DNA from 2 places in the Stenotrophomonas sp. YJH_SMC_106-19 genome. Region 2 is predicted to be linked to the other one. Evidence: predicted binding sites of a transcription regulator. Region 2 holds the regulator's gene; the other holds the start of a gene.
The links. Region 2 encodes FliA, which starts transcription of late flagellar genes. Its sites were predicted from a motif close to TAAAGTTTNNCNNNCNNNGGCCGATAA; they were not measured.
Positions count from the first base shown of each region.

Region 1 (7,571 bases), on a different contig from region 2:
ACCTCCGGCGTGGAAGTGCGTTCGCGCCTGAAGATCTCCCCGGCCGCGCCGCTGATCATGCCGTACCACATCGCCCTGGACCAGGCGCGCGAACGCGCTGCCGGCGGCAAGGCGATCGGCACCACCGGGCGTGGCATCGGCCCGGCCTACGAAGACAAGGTGGCACGTCGCGGCATCCGCATCGCCGACCTGCATTACCCCAAGCAGCTGGAAGAACTCCTGCGCACCGCGCTGGATTACCACAACTTCGTGCTGACCAAGTACCTCAACACCGACGCGATCGACTTCCAGAAGACCTACGACGAGGCACTTGCCTTCGGCGAGTACGTCGAGCCGATGAAGTCCGACGTCGCCGGTATCCTGCACGACCTGCGCAAGCAGGGTAAGCGCGTGCTGTTCGAAGGCGCGCAGGGCGCGCTGCTGGACATCGACCACGGCACCTATCCGTACGTCACCAGCTCCAACACCACCGTCGGCGGCGCACTGGCCGGCGCCGGCGTGGGTGCCGATGCGATCGACTACGTGCTGGGCATCGCCAAGGCCTACGCCACCCGCGTCGGCGGCGGTCCGTTCCCGACCGAACTGGACGATGAGATCGGCCAGGGCATCCGCGACCGCGGTGCCGAGTACGGCGCCTCGACCGGCCGTCCGCGTCGCTGCGGCTGGATGGATATCGTCGCGCTCAAGCGCGCCGTGGCCATCAACGGCATCAGCGGCTTGTGCATCACCAAGCTGGACGTGCTGGACGGCATGGAGAAGCTGAAGGTCTGCATCGCCTACGAATACCGCGGCAAGCGTACCGAGTACGCACCGCTGGACGCGCAGGGCTGGGAAGAGTGCACCCCGGTGTACCTGGAGTTCCCGGGCTGGAGCGAGAACACTCACGGCATCACCCAATGGGATGACCTGCCGCCGGCCGCGCGCGCCTACCTGCGTTCGCTGGAGGAGCTGGCGGGCTGCCCGATCAGCATCGTCTCGACCGGCCCCGATCGCGACCACACCATGGTCCTGCAGGATCCGTTCGCCTGAGGTAGCGCCGGGCCATGTCCGGCGTGCTGGTAACGCTGTTCAATTGAAAAAAGAGCGCCGCGACTCCCTGTGGGGTCGCGGCGCTTCAGTTTGGGCCGGTTTCATCTGTCGGCGGTGGCGCTGTCAAGTGCAGCCACGGAAGCCGACACCATGACCGCTCGCAAGACCCCGCCGTTCCATGTTGTTGAGCCCATCAACGACGACGCCAATCCCGCCGACGATCTCAGCACGTTCCAGGGCTGCCTCACCCGCATCCGTGATGGCGAGGGCTCCGATGGCGTGTTGTGGCCGGAGGAGAACCTGTCCGACGGACGACGTCAGTCCTTGGCGCGGATCGACCGTGCGGCCGTGGGCATCCTCACCGCGGTGGAGATGCTGCATGCGGCCAACCGTTGCGCCACCACGGCGACGCCGCGCAGGCACCTGGACGAAGGTGGGGTGGAAGAGCTGTTCTTCGCCTGCCGCGAACTTGCCGAGCCGGTCTGCAGAGAAGTCAGGCCGGCCTGACGCCCTTCCGCATGTGCGATGCCTAGCCTCGCCATCTGGCGAGGTATCGGGTGGGTTCACGCGCTTCAGACTGACTTCCGTGCTGGCGCGCGTTCGGACGTGCCGGGCTCCGGCATCACCCGCGCACTGGAATCGGTTGAGTCCGCTGGAATTGCCGCCTCGTACTTCGGCTATGGGCGCGGCGACGCACGTCCGCGCGGGGGTTCCTGGCTGCGGCTGACCGTGCTGGAGGTCTGTGGCCGTTCTTCTTCTGGCAGCCCCTGGCACTGCTGTTACTGATTGCCGGTGGCGGGCTGGCAACCGCCAGCATCGCGCTGCGGCGGTGGCGACGCCGGTAGCGCCGGGCCATGCCCGGCGGGGTACTTGTCAGATACCCAATACGGGTAGGATCGTGCCCAAATCGGGCATCACTGCGACTGGCTCTGCCACGCGGCAGACGCGCTACCCTCCCGCCTGCAACAGCGGGTACGGATTGATCGATTCCCCCTTCCACCACTGCTTCTCCGGCCCCAGCACGTGCACTTCGAAATGCAGGTGTGGGGCCTCGGCGCTGGCGTTGCCGGTGCTGCCTAGGTAGCCAATCACCTCGCCACGCTTGATCACCTGCTTTTCGGCCAGGCCATCGGCATAGCGTTGCAGGTGGGCATAGTAGTAGCACCAGTGCCCGCTCGGCTCGAACTGGTAGATCGTCAGCCCCCCACGCTTGCTGTCGAACAGCTTTTCCACCGTCCCATCGGCCACTGCCAGCACCGGAGTTCCTGCGTCGGCCATGATGTCGATTGCATCATGCACGCGCCCTTCGCTGCGGGCATCGGTGAAGGTATCGCGCAGCTGCGAAGGCAGTACGCCCTGCACCGGCAGCAGCAGGCCGCTTGGCGCATCGGTGGCGCTGGACGGCGGCACCGCCGTGGGAGCCGCAGCGCCCACACGCGGCGTCGCAGCCGCAACCTCCGGCCCCGCAGCCACCGCAGGTGGTGCTGCAGGCCGGGCAACCGCTACTGGCTCACCCGCATCGCGGCGCAGCCACCAGCCCATTCCCACACCTACCAGCACGCCCAGCACGATCAACTGCGAAAGTCGCATCGGTTCACTCCTGCATCACCACGGGGACAGAGGTATCCACCGCATCGGCCACGCGCAGTGCATCCCAGTTGGTCATGCGCACGCAGCCATGCGATTCGGTCTTGCCGACATGCCCGGGTACCGGCGTTCCGTGCAGGCCATAGTGGGGTTTGGACAGATCGATCCAGACCCGGCCGACCGGATTGTTCGGACCGGGCGGCAGCGTGGCCTTCTTCTCGCCTTTGCGCGCATCCCAGAACAGCTTGGGGTTGTAGTGGAACGGCGGGTCGCGATGGACGCCGAGAATCTTCCATTCACCGATCGGCAGCGGATCGTGCTGGCTGCCGGACGAAACCGGCACCTGTGCGATCACCTTGCCCTGCGCATCCAGCAACTGAAGAGTGGAATCGGACTTGTCGACCACGATCTTCGCCGCCTTCGGCAATGCCGCGGGGGCGATGTTGGGCACCTGGATACGGCTGCCGGCCTTGGCCAGATCGACGCCGGGGTTGAGCAACTTCAGAAGGGCAGGGGACGCGTGGAAGCGTTCACCGAGCGCTTCCTCGACGCTGCTGTAACCCAGCGACTTCAGCTTTGCCTGTGCGGCGGGTTTCTTGGGAATGGACTGGAACGGACCGGCAACATCCTCGGCCGTCAGCGTGTAGTTGGCCAGCGGCGCGATCGTCTCGGCCTGGAGAGCCTCCCAGGTGCTGTCGTCCAGCTCTCCGCTCACCGTCAGGCCGTGTGCCGCCTGGAAGCCGGCCACGGCCCGATGCTGGTTGCTGCCGACTTCACCGTCGATCTCGCCCGGGGAGAAATTGGCGCGATCCAGCAACACTTGGGCGTGCAGCGGCGAGCGGGCTGCTGTATCGGGTCCGGCCTGCTCGGCAATGGGCTCCGGCAGCTGGGCCGGCGGCGGTACCTGCGCGAAGGCGGGCGACACCAGCAAGGACAGGGCGAGCAGGGCGGGGCGGTACACGGGCATGAAGATCTCCGGCAGATGGCAGCTCCACCCTGCCCGCAGAGGCTGCGCAGCCTCCGTGAAAGCAACCTGATGCCGGCATGAGCAGGGCAGCCCCGGCGTGGCTCAGGCCCTTGTCGCAGAAGTACGGGGCGGGGCCTCACCAAGGTGAACGGCTGCCGACGCCCGTGTTTGTTGCCGATCAAGATTGCCGGTGGCGCGGCCGATACGGGCGCATCCCCCCGTTTTGGATGTACCCATGGATTACTTGAGGAATGTCAGGGTTGCCTGGCGTCTTGGGCTGGGCTTTGGCCTGTTGCTGCTGCTGGTCGCTGCCGTGGTGGCCACCGGCGCCACCGCCAGTGTCGTGCAGAAGCGCGCGATGCAGCAGGTGGTCGACGTCAGTGTGGCCAAGGTACGCCTGCTGTCGCAGATGCTCGATGCCAACAACCAGATGATGGTAGTGCGCCGCGAAATGCTGATCCGCCAGGGCGAAGAGCGCGGCAGCGACGAGAAGCGCATTGCCGACCTGGTCAAGCGCTACGAGGCGGATTGGTCCGCCTATCAGGCCCTGCCGGGCGATGCAGAGGGCAAGGCCATCGCTGAAACCATCGCGGCCAAGCGCGCCCTTGCGCGCCCGCTCAACAAGCAGACCAGCGAACTGATGGAGCAGGGCGACTACCCCGCTGCCGTGGCACTGACCCTGGGGCCGGTGCAGGACGCGGCCAACGGCTGGAACAAGGCGTTGTCCGAGGGAGTCGACTTCGAAGAGAAGGAAAGCCGCGAGGCCGCCGCCGAGGCGATCCGCCTGGGTGAACGCAGTCTGCTGCAGTTGCTGGTGCTGGGAGGCGTGGCCCTGCTGGTCGGCATTGCCGCCTCGGTGATGATCGGTCGCAGCCTGACCGGTCCGCTGGCACGCGCGGTGAACCTGGCCGAGCGCCTGTCCAAGGGCCAGCTGGACCAGGAATTCCGCCTCGGCGGCCGTGACGAGCTGACCCGGCTGGGCGAGGCGATGGCCAGCGTGCGGCAGAGCGTGCAGGCCGCCATCGGGGCGCAGATGCACATGGCCGAGCAGCACGAGGCGGGTGCGATCCGCTACCGCATGGACGCCAGCGCGTTTCCGGGCGATTTCGGGCGCATGGTGCAGGCCACCAACAGCCTGGTGGAATCACACGTGCAGGTGGAACTGCTGATGGCCGAGGTCATGCAGCGCTATGCCATCGGCGACCTCAGCCGCGACCTTCCGGACTATCCCGGCGAGAAGGGTACGCTGACCCGCACGCTGGCCGCAGTGAAACAGAGCCTGCTGGCAGTCAACACCCAGATTGACGACCTGGTCCGCGCGGCGCGCGCCGGAGATTTCAGCGTGCGTGGGGACGCCAGTGCGTTCCAGTATCAGTTCAGGGCGATGGTCGAGCAGCTCAACGGCATGATGGCCAGTTCGCAGGCCAGCATCGCCGACGTCTCCGATGTGCTGCGCGCGGTCTCCGGGGGCGACCTCACTGCGCGCATGGACGGTCACTACGACGGCGTGTTCGCCCGCATGCGCGACGATGCCAACACCACCACGGCCCAGCTGACCGGCATCGTGCGCGGCATCCAGGACGCCGCCGACAGCATCAACAATGCCGCGCAGGAGCTCGCTGCCGGCAACAGCGACCTGTCGCGCCGTACCGAACAGCAGGCCGCCAACCTGGAAGAAGCGGCGGCATCGATGGAAGAACTGACCTCGACCGTCCGCCAGAATGCCGAGCTGGCCCGCCAGGCCGACAGCGAGGCACACGCTGCCGGCGCGGCGGTGCGGGCCACCGAACAGGCAATGGCACAGATGGCATCTGTGATGGGAGAGATCGATCAGTCCTCGGCGCGCATCTCGGAAATCTCCACGGTCATCGATGGCATCGCCTTCCAGACCAACATCCTGGCCTTGAACGCTGCGGTGGAAGCTGCCCGCGCGGGTGAGCAGGGCCGCGGCTTTGCCGTGGTCGCCAGTGAAGTGCGCACGCTGGCGCAGCGTGCGGGCATCGCCGCCAAGGAGATCAAGGAACTCATCGAAGAGGCGGCAGGCAAGGTGCAGAGCGGTCTGGCGGTTACGGTCGAGTCGGAAGCAGCCATTGCCCGCTTGGCACAGGCCAGCGCACGCACCAACCAGCTGATGAGTGACATCGCTGCGGCGAGCAAGGAACAGGCGGCCGGCATCGAACAGGTCAATCAGGTGGTGGTGCAGATGGATCAGGTGACCCAGCAGAATGCCGCACTGGTGGAAGAAGCCACTGCCGCCAGCCGCGCGCTGGAAGAGCAGGCCAATGCGCTGACCGCGTCGGTCGCGGTGTTCCATATCGAGCAGAGCGGTGCAGTCCGCACGGTGGCAGCACGCGCGGCCTGACCGTCGGCAGCCGCCTGAAGGTACGGGCCGCCACGTGTTCGCGCGTGGTGGCCGGTCAGTCCTGCATGCGGCGGATGCGGCCGTCCTCGATCTTCCAGATCACGTCCTTACCCGTGGAGACGTACAGCGGCGAGCGGGCCCACAGGCTCCAGAACACATGGATCTCGGTCGGTGTCGGGTCCTGCAGATGGGTGATGAACATCGCCGCACCGGGTGGCGCACGCTTCAGCTGGATGCAGCTGTGGGTGAAGGCGCGGCGGGAGACGATCCGGCCGTGGGCGATGTCGAGACGATGCGTGCCGCCCAGCGGAACTACGGCAGGATCGGTGGTGGCGGGCAGCAGGTAGACCGTCCACGCATCGGCGGCCGTACCGGGCGCCGGAAGAACCACGCTGTTGTAGGTCTGCGCGCAGGCGTCGAAGGCGCTGTTCAACGCCAGCGCGCGTGCGGCGGCAGCGCCGGCTTGGTAGGTCGTTGGCGCCGCTGGAACATCCAGAGTCTCGGTTGCGCCGGTCATCCTTCCCTGCGCGTCGGTGGCGGCCCTATACAGGACCACTGCGCCGTCGCCGATCATGCTGACTTCGTAGTGGCTGCCGCGCTGTTCGGTTATCCAGCCCCTTACCCGGGTGTCGCCGCGCATGCCCTGTTCGAGCAGGGCGTCGGTTGCGCGCTCGGCCGCCAGGTCGTGCTCGAACATCTGCCGGCCACGCGCTTCAGCCTGTGCGACGGCCTGCGCGGTACCCACATCGTCCGCTGGCGCGGCGGGAGTCCGCGCATTGCCGGAAACGGCCGGTGACGCGGCGCAGAGCCACGCCAGCAGCCCCAACATGCCAGTCCATCGTTTCATGGCCCTTTCCTCCGCTCTGCGCCCTGCGGCACCGTGGAGTATGCCGCAGGCCGGTGGTCTACCGCGCGCCACCTTTTTCGGCGATGCTCGCTGAAAAGGGGAGCGGGCATGGAAAACAGGGAACCGGAAGGGACCTATGGCGATGTGCCGCGGGTGCAGGGCATCGAGGTGGCTGCGGCGCCACCGGAGCCGGAAGCAGCGACCGACTGGTCGATGCTGCCGCTGACCCGTGGCGATGATGACTCGGCGGTGATGCAGGCGCTGTCCCGCATGCGCCGTGAGCCGGCACTGCTGTTCACCACTGCCTATCTGCTGGTGTCGCTGCTGGGGCTGTGGTGCAGCTTCTGGTTCTACCGGGGATTCGAGCTGTCGATTCTGGATTACCTGCAGCCCAGCGATTTCCTGGTGGCCGGCATCCGTGACCCGGCCTATGCACTGCTGCTGGCTGCGGGCGTGCTGCTGGTGCTGCTGGTGAGCTGGCCGGAAACGCTGCGGATGCGCAATGCGGCCAAGCTCGAGCAACTGCGCGCACGCAACTGGGCATGGCGGGCGGTGCTCATGCGCTCGGTACTGACCAGCTGGGAGGGCGTAGGGCTGCGGCCGCTGACGGCGATGACCCTGGCCGTGGCTGCGTTCATGGCCATCGGCGCGGCCAACTACGTGCAGGTGCGGGGGCAGCAGATCCGCAACGAGGGACGTGGGGAAGTGATCCGCCTGCAGTTGAACGGCGACGCGGCGCCCTTGCCCGGCACCGCGCGCCTGCTGGGCTCCAGCAGCGC
Region 1 covers NZ_JCAFRQ010000001.1:634,517-642,087, reverse strand. The annotation lists gene AC5P5M_RS02940 (adenylosuccinate synthase) at 1-1,029, shown strand, start outside; gene AC5P5M_RS02935 (hypothetical protein) at 1,180-1,536, shown strand; partial or broken gene AC5P5M_RS02930 (hypothetical protein) at 1,609-1,874, shown strand; gene AC5P5M_RS02925 (M23 family metallopeptidase) at 1,978-2,619, opposite strand; gene AC5P5M_RS02920 (L,D-transpeptidase family protein) at 2,624-3,583, opposite strand; gene AC5P5M_RS02915 (methyl-accepting chemotaxis protein) at 3,819-5,945, shown strand; gene AC5P5M_RS02910 (hypothetical protein) at 6,001-6,792, opposite strand; gene AC5P5M_RS02905 (hypothetical protein) at 6,901-7,571, shown strand, end outside.
Region 1: a site for FliA is predicted at 3,763-3,789, ahead of AC5P5M_RS02915 (methyl-accepting chemotaxis protein). Genes of this name have one in related genera too.

Region 2 (7,571 bases):
CGAGGTGGATGAATTCGGCAAGGGAGGCCGGGCATGAGCGCGCAGGCCTCGTCCGGATTCAACACCCGCCGGCTGCTGGAGATGATCCGCCAAGGCCTCGGCGCACCGCTGATCGTGCTGGCGCTGCTGGCGATGGTGGTGGTGCCGCTGGCGGCGCCCGTGCTCGATGCGCTGTTCACCTTCAACATCGCCATCTCGCTGATGGTGCTGCTGGCGGTGGTGTACGTGAAGCGCCCGCTGGATTTCACCATCTTCCCGATCGTGCTGCTGGTCACCACCATGCTGCGGCTGGCACTGAACGTGGCCTCCACCCGCGTCATCCTGCTCAACGGCCAGAACGGCCACGACGCGGCCGGCAAGGTCATCGCCGCGTTCGGTGAATTCGTGATCGGCGGCAACTACGCGGTCGGCATCGTGGTGTTCGCCATCCTGACCATCATCAACTTCGTGGTCATCACCAAGGGCGCCGGCCGCGTCTCGGAAGTGACCGCACGCTTCATCCTCGACGCCATGCCCGGCAAGCAGATGGCCATCGATGCCGATCTCAACGCCGGCCTGCTGACGCGCGAAGAAGCCAAGCTGCGCCGCGAGGAGGTCCGCGAGGAAGCCGACTTCTATGGCGCGATGGACGGCGCCAGCAAGTTCATCCGGGGTGATGCGATTGCCGGCATCCTGATCCTGTTCATCAACATGCTCGGTGGCCTCGCCGTGGGCGTGCTGCAGCATGGCATGCCGTTCGGCGATGCCGCTGCGACCTACACCCTGCTGTCCATCGGTGACGGTCTGGTGGCGCAGCTGCCGGCCCTGCTGGTTTCCAGCGCAGTGGCGATGCTGGTCACCCGTGCCTCGCGCTCGCAGGACATGGCACAGGCGATGACCGGCCAGGTGTTCGGCCAGTACCGTGCCCTGGCCATCACGGCCGGCATCATTGGCCTGGTCGGCCTGGTGCCCGGCATGCCCAACGTCGCTTTCCTGACGCTTGCCTCCATTCTCGGCTTCATCGCCTGGAAGCTGTACCGGAAGGGACAGGCCCCGGCCCCGAGCGACGCTGCCGGCAGCGACCCCGGCGCGGTCAGTGCGCTGGGCCGACCGGCGGCGCCGGCCCCCACCGCGGAACTGAGCTGGGACGAACTGCGCCCGGTCGACCCGCTGGGGCTGGAGGTCGGTTACCGGCTGATTCCGCTGGTGGACAGCAATCAGGGCGGCGAACTCATGGCACGCATCAAGGGTGTGCGGCGCAAGCTGACCCAGGACGTGGGATTCCTGATTCCATCCGTGCACATCCGCGACAACCTGGAACTGCCGGCCAACGGCTACCGCGTGCTGGTGCATGGCGTGCCGGTGGCAACCGCCGAGATCCATCCCGACCGCGAACTGGCGCTGGACCCCGGCAGTGCGCTCGGCCCGCTGGACGGCATCGCCGGCAAGGATCCCGCCTTCGGCCTGGACGCTACCTGGATCCAGCCGCACCAGCGCGCCCAGGCCGAAACCATGGGCTACACCGTGGTCGACCCGGCCACCGTGGTCGCCACCCATCTTTCCCACCTCATCCGCGAGCATGCGCCGGAGCTGCTGGGCCACGAAGAGGTGCAGCACCTGCTGGCCAACCTCGCCAAGAGCGCGCCCAAGCTCGTCGAAGATCTGACGCCCAAGGCGCTGCCGTTGTCGGCCGTGGTGCGGGTGCTGCAGAACCTGCTGGTGGAACGCATTCCGATCCGCCAGCTGCGCAAGATCGCCGAAGCACTGGTGGAGCACGCGCCGTCCAGCCAGGACCCGGCCACGCTCACCGCCGCAGTGCGCACCGCGCTCGGCCGCTTCATCGTGCAGGAGATCGCCGGAATGTCGGCGGAGCTGCCGGTGTTCACCCTCAACCCGCAATTGGAACGCGTCTTGCAGGAGTCCACGCAGGGCAACGGCGCCGCGCTGGAACCCGGGCTTGCCGAGCGACTGCATCAGAGTCTGGCCGAATGTGTCAGCAAGCAGGAAGCCCGCAACGAGCCCGCGGTCGTGCTGGTTCCCGGCCCGGTACGTGCCGCGTTGGCACGCCTGGTCCGTCACAGCGTTCCGTCGCTGTCGGTACTGGCGTACAGCGAAGTGCCGGAGGACAAGCGCCTGAAGCTGGTCGGAACGATCAGCTGACGCCGCCCACCGATGCGTCAGAAAACAGACACCACCTTCGAACCACCGCAACAGACAGATGCCAAGGGGAACCCGTTCCGTGCAGACCACCGACCACCCGCGTTCTCCCACCACCACCCCGCCGTCCCCGTCCCGTGACCACAGCATGAAAATCAAACGATTCGTCGCCGCCGACATGCGCTCGGCCATGAACTTGGTGCGCAAGGAACATGGTCCCGATGCTGTGATCCTGTCCAACCGCCGGATCGAGGAAGGCGTCGAGATCGTCGCCGCAGCCAACTATGACGAGAGCGCGGTGCAACGCGCGCTGGAAGCCTCGCGGCGCGACGTGGCTCCGCCGCCGCCGAAACCGCGCACCGCCGCGGATGCAGTGATCGCCGCGGTCACCCGCCGCCGCTCCACGACACCGGCCCAGCAGCCGGTGACCGCCACCACATCGGCCGTGGCCGCCCTCGCCCGCGCGGCCGTCGGTGCCACCGGCCGCACCCTGGACAGTGCGGACGAGATCGTGCCCACCCGCGGCAGTTCCGGCTTCGCTGCCACCCTGGCGCGTGCCACCGTCAACGATCCGGCACTGCCGGAGCAGATCTTCGCGCCGTTCGCGAGCGCCGTCGTGGCTCCCGCACCGGCGCCCGCCAACCGCGCCCGTTTCCTGATCGACCCGCCGCAGGACGAGCATCACGAATCCCCCGCGCCGGCAGTGCTGCCGCCGCCGCTGCCGATCACCGCTGCGGCCACGGCGCAGGCCGAGTCCGTGCACCCCGAGCCGCCGTACGCGCAGGACGTTGCCGAGACCACGCCAGCCCCTGCCGCTGCCGCTGAAGCGGAGACCGCGCCGGCCCCGGCGCCGCTCCTTGCCCCGGCGCCGGTACTGACGGTGGTTGCACAGGACGATGCCGAGATCCGCCAGCTGCGCCACGAAGTGGCCGGCATGCGCCAGGTCATCGAGCGCGAGATGAACCGCTTCACCGACGAGCGCCTGCGCGGCTGCCCGGTGCGGGCGACCGCCCTGGACCTGATGGACGAGTACGGATTCGATGCCGGGCTGGCCCGCGATGTGGTCATGCAGATACCGCTGGAAACCGAAGCCCACCGGGGCCGCGGGCTGATGCTGGGCCTGATCTCGCGCAGGCTGCCGATCGCGCCGGTCGATCCGCTGGAAGAAGGCGGCGTGATCGCTCTGGTCGGTCCAACCGGGGCCGGCAAGACCACCACCATCGCCAAGCTCGCCTCGCGCTTCGCCGAGAAGCACGCGCCGCGCGATGTGGCCCTGGTCACCACCGACACACTGCGCATCGGTGCCCGCGAGCAGCTGTACGGCTATGGCCGCCAGCTCGGCATCGCGGTGCATGAAGCCAACAGCGGTACCGACCTGGACCAGCTGCTGGAGCGGCTGAAGGACTACAAGCTGGTGCTGATCGATACCGCCGGCCTGGGCCCGCGTGACCGCGCCCTGGCCGCGCAGCTGCAGTGGCTGCGTGCCGCCCGCCAGGTCCGCACTCTGCTGGTGCTGCCGGCCAATACCAGCTTTGGCGACATGGACGAGGTGGTGCGCCGCTTCGGCGCGGCCAACCTGCAGGGCCTGGTGCTGAGCAAGCTGGATGAGACCGGCCGCTTCGGCAACGCCCTGTCAGTGGCGGTAGACCACGCGCTGCCGATCACCTGGGTGACCGATGGCCAGGACGTTCCGGACGACCTGCACCGGGCCAGCGCGGCCAATCTTGTACTTCGCCTTGAAGATTTGCGCCGAGCGGCCGATATGCCCTGCAACCCGGAGTTGAACCATGCCGTCGCGTGAGTACGCCAAGCTGACCAAGACCTTCCCGCTGTCGGCCACCCGCAGCGAGCCGCTCGGCCCTGTGCGCACCATCGCCGTGACCGGCGGCAAGGGCGGCGTCGGCAAGACCAACGTCTCGGCCAACCTGGCCGTGGCGCTGGCCGGCATGGGCAAGCGCACGCTGCTGCTCGACGCCGACCTGGGTCTGGCCAACATCGACGTGATCCTGGGGCTGAATCCCACCCACACCCTGGCGGATCTGGTCGCCGGCCGCTGCTCGCTGGAAGACGTGATCGTCGAAGGTCCGAACGGCGTGCTGGTGGTGCCGGCCGCGTCCGGTCGGCGGCACATGGCCGAGCTGGCCCCGGCCGAGCACATCGGCCTGGTGAACGTGTTCTCCGAACTGGAACGCGAGCTGGACATCATGGTGGTGGACACCGCCGCCGGCATCACCGACGGCGTGCTGACCTTCTGCCAGGCCGCACAGGACACGGTTGTCGTGGTCTGCGACGAACCGGCCTCGATCACAGACGCCTACGCACTGATCAAGGTGCTGTCGCGCGAGCGCGGCGTGGACCGCATCCAGGTGGTGGCCAACATGGTGCGCGACCCCAACGAGGGCCGCGTGCTGTATGAAAAGCTGACCCGGGTCTGCGAGAAGTTCCTTGCCGATGTCTCGCTGAACTACCTGGGCTGCGTGCCGCAGGATGACTGGCTGCGCCTGTCGGTGCAGCGCCAGCAGCCGGTGGTGAAGGCCTATCCATCCAGCCCGGCGGCGCTGGCGATCACCGAGATCGCCCGTCGCACCGCCCGCTGGCAGGCCCCCACCGAGCCACGCGGTGGCGTTGAATTCTTCCTCGAGCGCATCCTCAAGCAACGCGGGGTGGCAGCATGAAAGGCGCGGCCCAGTACAGGGAAGTCCAGCGCTCGGCGGCGACCGAGGTCATCGCCCAGCACTCGGACCTGGTGCGGCGCATCGCCCATCACCTGGCCGCACGCCTGCCGGCCAGCGTCGAAGTGGACGACCTGATCCAGGCCGGCATGATGGGCCTGATCGAAGCCTCGCGCAGCTACGACGCCGACCAGGGTGCCTCGTTCGAGACCTATGCCTCGATCCGCATCCGCGGCTCGATGATCGACGAGATCCGCCGCGGCGACTGGGTACCGCGCTCGGTGCATCGGCGCGCCCGCGATGCGGCCGCCACCATCCGCCGCCTGGAGCAGACCACGGGCCGTGCAGCCAGTGCCACCGAGGTGGCGGCGGCCATGGACATGCCACTGCCCGAATACCTGCGGCTGATGGAGGACGCCTCGCGCGGCCAGGTGCTGAGCCTGGAATCGCGCATCGAAGACCAGGGCGAACTGGACACCGTCGCCCAGGGCGGACCGACACCGCAGCAGGTCCTGGAACGTGGCGAGTTCGGCCGCGAACTGGGCAAGGCCATCGGCCATCTGCCCGAACGCGAACAGCTGGTGCTCTCGCTGTACTACGAGCAGGAGCTGAACCTGAAGGAGATCGGCGCGGTGCTCGGCGTGAGCGAATCGCGCGTCTGCCAGATCCACGGCCAGGCCGTGCTGCGCCTGCGCGGCCGGCTGAAGATCTTCGAGGCCGCGGATGCCGGGCTTGAAGAATGAACATGCCTGCGGCGGCCACGGCCACCGCGGGCGACTGAACAACAAAGGAACTCCGATTTGAACAAGAACATGCGCATCCTGATCGTCGACGACTTCTCGACCATGCGTCGCATCGTCAAGAATCTGCTGGGCGATCTGGGCTTCACCAACACCGCCGAAGCCGAGGACGGGCATGCTGCGCTGTCGATGCTGCAGAGCCAACCGTTCGACTTCGTGGTCACCGACTGGAACATGCCGGTGATGACCGGCATCGAACTGCTCAAGGCGATCCGCGCCGATGCCAAGCTCAAGACCCTGCCGGTGCTGATGGTCACCGCCGAGGCCAAGCGCGAGCAGATCATCGAAGCGGCGCAGAGCGGCGTGAACGGCTACATCATCAAGCCGTTCACCGCGCAGACGCTGGAAGAGAAACTGGGCAAGATCTTCGAACGCCTGGCGGCCAGCGCCTGATGGACGCCACGGTCGACAAGAACGCTCTCGCCCTGCGCCTGCAGGAAGCCCTCGACGCGCTCGAATCCGGCGACGAGAGCGCCTGGCGCCAGCGCATCGACGCCCTGGTGGCCGCACGCACGCAGCCGATGATGAGCGGCCTGTCACGGCTGGCCCGCGAACTGGGCCAGGCCCTGGGCGAACTGCCGACCGTCCCCAGCGAGGCGGGCGAGCTGGACGACGCCTGCGCGCGCCTGGACCATGTGGTGGCGATGACCGAACAGGCCACGCACCGCACCCTGGACCTGGCCGAAGAGTGCCGCAGCCTCACCGAACAGCTGCGCGCCGAAGGCCTCCAGCCGGGGCAGGATGCGCAGCTGGAACGCATCCGCCACAACCTGACCGAGATTGCCCTGACCCAGAGCTATCAGGACCTGACCGGACAGATCATCCGTCGCGTGGTCGGCATCGTCCGCCGCGTGCACGAAGGCTTTGGCGCGCTGGGCCTGCCACCGGAGCAGCATCGCACCGATCCGGCGCTGGCCGGACCGGCACTGAAGGGACTGGACCGCCACGCGGTCTCTCAGAACGACGCCGACGACCTGTTGTCGGACCTGGGACTGTAAGCATGAGCGCGGTATCCGACGACATCACCGCCGATTTCATCATCGAGGCACAGGAAATCCTGGATCGCCTCGGCGAACAGCTGGTGTCGCTGGAACAGGCGCCGCAGGACGCCGACCAGCTCAACGCCGTGTTCCGTGGCTATCACACGCTCAAGGGCGGCGCCGGCTTCCTCGGCATCACCGCCATGGTCGAGCTGTGCCATGCCGCCGAAGAGGCACTGGGCGCCGCCCGCGCTGGCCAAGCGGTGCTGCAGCCGCATCACTTCGATGCCGCACAGCAATCACTGGACTACCTGCAATCGATGCTGGATGCCGTGTCTTCCGGCAACGAACCCGGCTATGCCCCGCCGGACCTGATCGCCCAGTTCGACGTGCACGGCACTGCTGCGCCGGCTGCTGTCGCCCCCACAGCAGCCGCGCCCGCTGCCGGTGACCTGATCACCGACGACGAGTTCGAGGCCCTGCTCGATCAGCTGCACGGCAGCAACGCCCCCACCGCGGTGGCGACGCCGGCCAAGGCCGACGATGGCCTGATCAGCGAGGATGAGTTCGAAGCCCTGCTTGACCAGCTGCACGGCGGCGCCGCCCCGGGCGCGAAACCCGTGACTGCCCCGCCGGCGCCTGCACTGCCCGCACCGCGCCCCGCGGCCGCCGCGGTCAAGCCCGCGGCCAACAAGCCGGTGGCCGAGGCCGAGCACACCGTGCGCGTGGATACCAAGCGGCTGGATGCGATCGTCAACCTGATCGGCGAGCTGGTGCTGTCGCGCAACCGGCTCAAGACCCTGCGTGCGCGCCTGCGCGACGAGGAACTGGACCGCGCCGTGTCGACCCTTGACATCGCCACCGCGCGCCTGCAGTCGGCAGTGATGCGCACGCGCATGCAACCGGTCGGCAAGGTGTTCTCGCGCTTCCCCAAGGTCGCCCGCGATGTTGCCCGCTCGCTGAAGAAGGAAGTGGACCTGGAG
Region 2 covers NZ_JCAFRQ010000010.1:24,668-32,238, forward strand. The annotation lists gene flhB (flagellar biosynthesis protein FlhB) at 1-37, shown strand, start outside; gene flhA (flagellar biosynthesis protein FlhA) at 34-2,139, shown strand; gene flhF (flagellar biosynthesis GTPase FlhF) at 2,285-3,937, shown strand; gene AC5P5M_RS18225 (MinD/ParA family ATP-binding protein) at 3,924-4,811, shown strand; gene AC5P5M_RS18230 (RNA polymerase sigma factor FliA) at 4,808-5,551, shown strand; gene cheY (chemotaxis response regulator CheY) at 5,609-6,001, shown strand; gene AC5P5M_RS18240 (protein phosphatase CheZ) at 6,001-6,606, shown strand; gene AC5P5M_RS18245 (chemotaxis protein CheA) at 6,609-7,571, shown strand, end outside.